2 regions of the Fundicoccus sp. Sow4_F4 genome follow, and region 2 is predicted to be linked to the other one. Evidence: predicted binding sites of a transcription regulator. Region 2 holds the regulator's gene; the other holds the start of a gene.
The links. The regulator NrdR, encoded in region 2, represses ribonucleotide reductase genes. The targets are predictions, from matches to a motif close to ACACNATATATNGTGT.

Region 1 (2,209 bases), on a different contig from region 2:
GTTAACCTAGATGTTGCCTTTATTAAAGCAAATAAAGCGGACAAATATGGTAACTTATATAGTTTTGGTACGGCTAAATCAATTTCTGTTGAATTAGCTTTAGCTTCTAAGATTGTTATTGCGGAAGTTGATGAGATTATTGAAGTTGGCGACATCGCACCAACGGATGTAACAGTTCCTGGTATCTTAGTAGACTATATTATTCAAGGTCAAACTGAAGAAGAACGTTACGACTACTACCGTGAATTATGGGGTAGAAACAATATGTTGAGAGGAGAAGCATAATAATGAATCCAAAAGAATTGATTGCTCGTCGTATTGGACAAGAATTTAAAGATGGAGATATCGTTAACTTAGGTTTTGGTATCCCTAACGCTTCAGCAAATTATATTCCTGACGGCGTAAACGTTATTTTACAAGCAGAGAATGGTGCGCTTCGTTTTGGTGCTACACCAACAAAAGACACATTAACACCAGACTATGGTAACTCAGGGGGCGCACCAATCACTTTATTACCTGGTGCTTCAACATTTGATTTACAAACTTCATTTGCAATTATTCGTGGTGGACACGTTGATGTCACTGTTTTAGGTGCATTAGAAGTAGACCAAGCTGGTAACATTGCTAACTGGATGGTTCCAGGTGTAATGGCTCCAGGTATGGGTGGCGCGATGGATTTATTAGTTGGCGCTAAAAAAGTTATTGCTTCAATTCAACATACTGATAAAAAAGGTAACTCTAAATTATTAACTGAGTGTACTTTACCATTATCTGCAGCCAATGCAGTTGACATGGTGATCACTGAATTAGCAGTTTTTGAAATCAAAGACGGTAAATTCTACTTAACAGAACACGCTCCTGGCGTAACTGTGGAAGAAATTTTAGAGAAAACAGCTGGTGAAGTGGTTGTTTCTGAAGATATTAAAGAGTTCTTCTCTTAATATTACATAGGTTAACTTAATTTTTATTCCAACCCGTGCAAATGTAAGACGCCTGAAAACTCACTGTTTCAGTGATGGCATCGAACATTTACACGGGTCTTTTATTTACCCAATTTTCCCCCTAGTAAGTTAATAGTTTCGATGTTAGACTAATTAAGTTAAGTCATTATAAGACAGACGATTTCTTAAGCAACTAGAGTATGTGTTTGTTTTTCTAAACTTTTAATAGTTAAGAAATTGTATAAATTGTGTGTTAGACTAGCTAATCAGATTGATTTAGTTTAAACTAGATGACAAATGAACCACCATATATTGTGGTGGTTCTTTTCTTTTAACACAATATATGGCAATTCATCTATAAGAATACACGATGTTGACTTAAAGTTGATATTTCAGTAAATAAAGGGGTAATGATAGGATGGCTACAGAAATTAAAAAATACATTGAGTGGGATCAAGCTCAATTAAACAAAGATATTGAACAGTTTCCTCAGATTTTTCCGATGACCGATGACATGCAAATTACGCATAAAGGTGTTTCGCGTATGGTGATGCTCGATCGTTACGCCTTTAAAGATTCGGCCAAAACTACTTTAGCTCCTGGCGATTTAGTTGTGTTAACGGTTAAAGCAGATCCTAAATATCCTGCACGCGGGATTGGGATTGTTCAACAGTTAAATTTCGAACGCAATGAAGCAGTGATTTGGTTAGAAGAAGAATACCGTGGTTCTTTAGAAGAGACACAAGAAAAAGAAAGCGGTCTTGTGACCCGTCATATTGACACTTTGGATAAGCCTTTAGAAGTTTATTATGAACAAATCGCTAAAAGAAATGCCCGTGGTTTAGCAGCGACAGAAACAACCCAAGCAGACCGTGAGACATCTTTTACTAAGTTTTACGAGCAATTAATGAGCATGAACTTTGTGCCAGCTGGTCGTGTCTTATATGGAGCTGGTTCGGAAACAGATGTGACTTACTTTAATTGTTATGTGATGCCTTTTGTGCCTGACTCGCGTGAGGGGATTTCAGATCACCGTAAAGAGGTGATGGAAATTATGTCGCGTGGTGGTGGTGTGGGAACCAACGGTTCAACTTTACGTCCACGTAATACATTAGCTCGTGGGGTTAATGGTAAATCTTCTGGTTCAGTTTCATGGTTGGATGATATCGCGCAATTAACGCACTTGGTTGAGCAAGGTGGTAGCCGTCGCGGTGCCCAAATGATTATGCTAGCGGATTGGCATCCAGATATTATTGAATTTATTATCT
Region 2 (2,209 bases):
TGTCCGCAATGTCTTTTAATTTATCCAACTGTATCTGGTCCGTCACATCATTAATTGCCAATAAGACGATTTGAGTCATCTGGACTTCATTCAATTCATAAACTTGACTCGTGCTTAAGACTTGTTCCTTTAAAGCTTGAGTCAACTGAGTATGTTCAACGCCTTCCGCCATAATATAACGTAAGAATTTCGCATATTCAAAATGTTCTTGAGTTGCAGATACTTCTGTTTCAGCGCTTTGTTGTTTAAATTGACGCCCTTGAACAGACTCTTGAATTTCCTCATCTGCATCACGATTAATATAATAGAAAACATCTTCAAAATTAGCGGTGATTTCCGTATATTGGTCTTCGTCAATTGGTTCAACTTGCCACATTCTAAGTAATTGATAGTAATTTTGGTCTCCAATTTGCTTATAAAGGGTCGTACTCAAGAGTGGGTTTCTAAGGAATTGCTTGACATCAAGTGGTTGCTGTAATTCATACAACAAGGTTTGATAGCGCCAATCAGTATGCGATGTGCGGTCGCGGTAAGTTCTTAATAAGCCTGCTGCTTCTAGCCGTTGACGTCCCTCATCACACGCTTTGATACCGACATTCATAATTTGGATTAATTGTGCATGTAGTATCCTTTGGCTTTGATTAGCTGTTTCTAAGGGTTGATTCATTAAGGTTAAATACAAGCTAATTGCTGATGACCCGACAATGGGCTGATACAGTTGCATTAAACTTTGCATCTGTAAAGGTGCCAGACTATATTGGTGTTTCACTAAAAAAGGTTGTAGTGGGTTAATCTTCTGACTCATTCGCCTCATTCTCCAATCTATCAGAATCGGTCGGCGATTCTGTTGATTGGTCTGACACCACATGGGATTCAGACAATGAATGATTATCGCTATTAATACCAGCTTTTTTCATCGCTTCTAACTCTTTCAAGAACATATCACGTGATTGAAACTCACGGTAGACACTGGCGAAACGAATATAACTAACCTCGTCTAATTCCATTAATAAAGGCATCACAAATTCGCCAATGCGTTTCGTTTCAATTTCTTTATCCGTTACATCACGGATCGCATTTTCTACTTGAGAGGCTAAAGTCTCCATTTGCTCACGGCTAATCGGTCGTTTCTCTGCAGAACGGACGATGCCTCTAAGTAATTTATTACGATTAAATTCCTCACGTGTCCCATCACGTTTAACAACTAGCAATGGGGATTTCTCAACACGCTCATAAGTATTAAAACGGTGGCCACATTCTAAACATTCTCGTCGACGTCTAATGGCTGTCCCATCATCATATGGTCTTGAATCAATCACTTTTGATTGTTGATGCTTACATTTCGGACATTCCAATACAATCGCCTCCTTTCAATCTTTATCTTTATTTTATCATAGCTTAGAAATTATTAAACTAATACTCGCTAGAAAACAACATGCTTGAGCGATTTAGTTTAATTATTGATAGACTTTAATAACATCTGTACTTGTTCTCTTGTTTCTTCGATACTACCCGAATTGTTGATGATCACATCAGCTAACTTCTTTTTCTCTTCAATCGATAATTGAGAAGCCATTCTGGCTTGCGCTGCTTCTTGTGATAGTTGATCTCTTTTTTTTAAACGCTCCAATTGAATCTTCTCTGGAATATAGACTAACCAAATCGAATCAAAACGGTCTGTAGCAATTGTTTCAAACAATAAAGGGATATCTAACACGACAAGTGTCTCACCATTTGAATGGTACCGCGCTACTCGCTCAAACATTGTCTCATAAATTATCGGATGCAATAGTTGATTGACTTGCTTGCGAACTTCTTCATTATCAAATAGTTTTTGGGCTAAGACTGGTCGATTCAACTGTCCTTGCGGGTTCAGTAACTCTGCGCCAAAGGTTTGAACCAGTTTTTCCAAACCGGGAGTTCCCGGTTCGACAACTTCTCGTGAGATTAAATCTGCATCAATGACAGGAACACCTAAGGAAAGTAAATAATTTGAAACCGTCGACTTTCCTGTAGCAATCCCACCAGTTAATCCTATCACACGCACGTAATCCCTCCTTATTGCACAATAACTTGACAATGAGGACAAAAATGTGTTCCCCTTTGCGCAAATTGAATTTTATGAATCAGTGTCCCACAGACTACACAAGGTTCATCCTGGCGTCCATAAACCATTAAAATTTGCTGAAAACTCCCTGCTTCCCCGAGT

Region 1: a site for NrdR is predicted at 1,244-1,259, ahead of ACTQ5J_RS06215 (vitamin B12-dependent ribonucleotide reductase). Genes of this name have one in related genera too.

What each region holds. Positions count from the first base shown of each region.
Region 1 is NZ_JBQKLQ010000003.1:126,160-128,368, forward strand. Features, by position in the region: gene ACTQ5J_RS06205 (CoA transferase subunit A) at 1-285, shown strand, start outside; gene ACTQ5J_RS06210 (3-oxoacid CoA-transferase subunit B) at 288-941, shown strand; gene ACTQ5J_RS06215 (vitamin B12-dependent ribonucleotide reductase) at 1,360-2,209, shown strand, end outside.
Region 2 is NZ_JBQKLQ010000005.1:23,108-25,316, forward strand. Features, by position in the region: gene ACTQ5J_RS08375 (hypothetical protein) at 1-805, opposite strand, end outside; gene nrdR (transcriptional regulator NrdR) at 789-1,355, opposite strand; gene coaE (dephospho-CoA kinase) at 1,454-2,047, opposite strand; gene mutM (DNA-formamidopyrimidine glycosylase) at 2,059-2,209, opposite strand, start outside.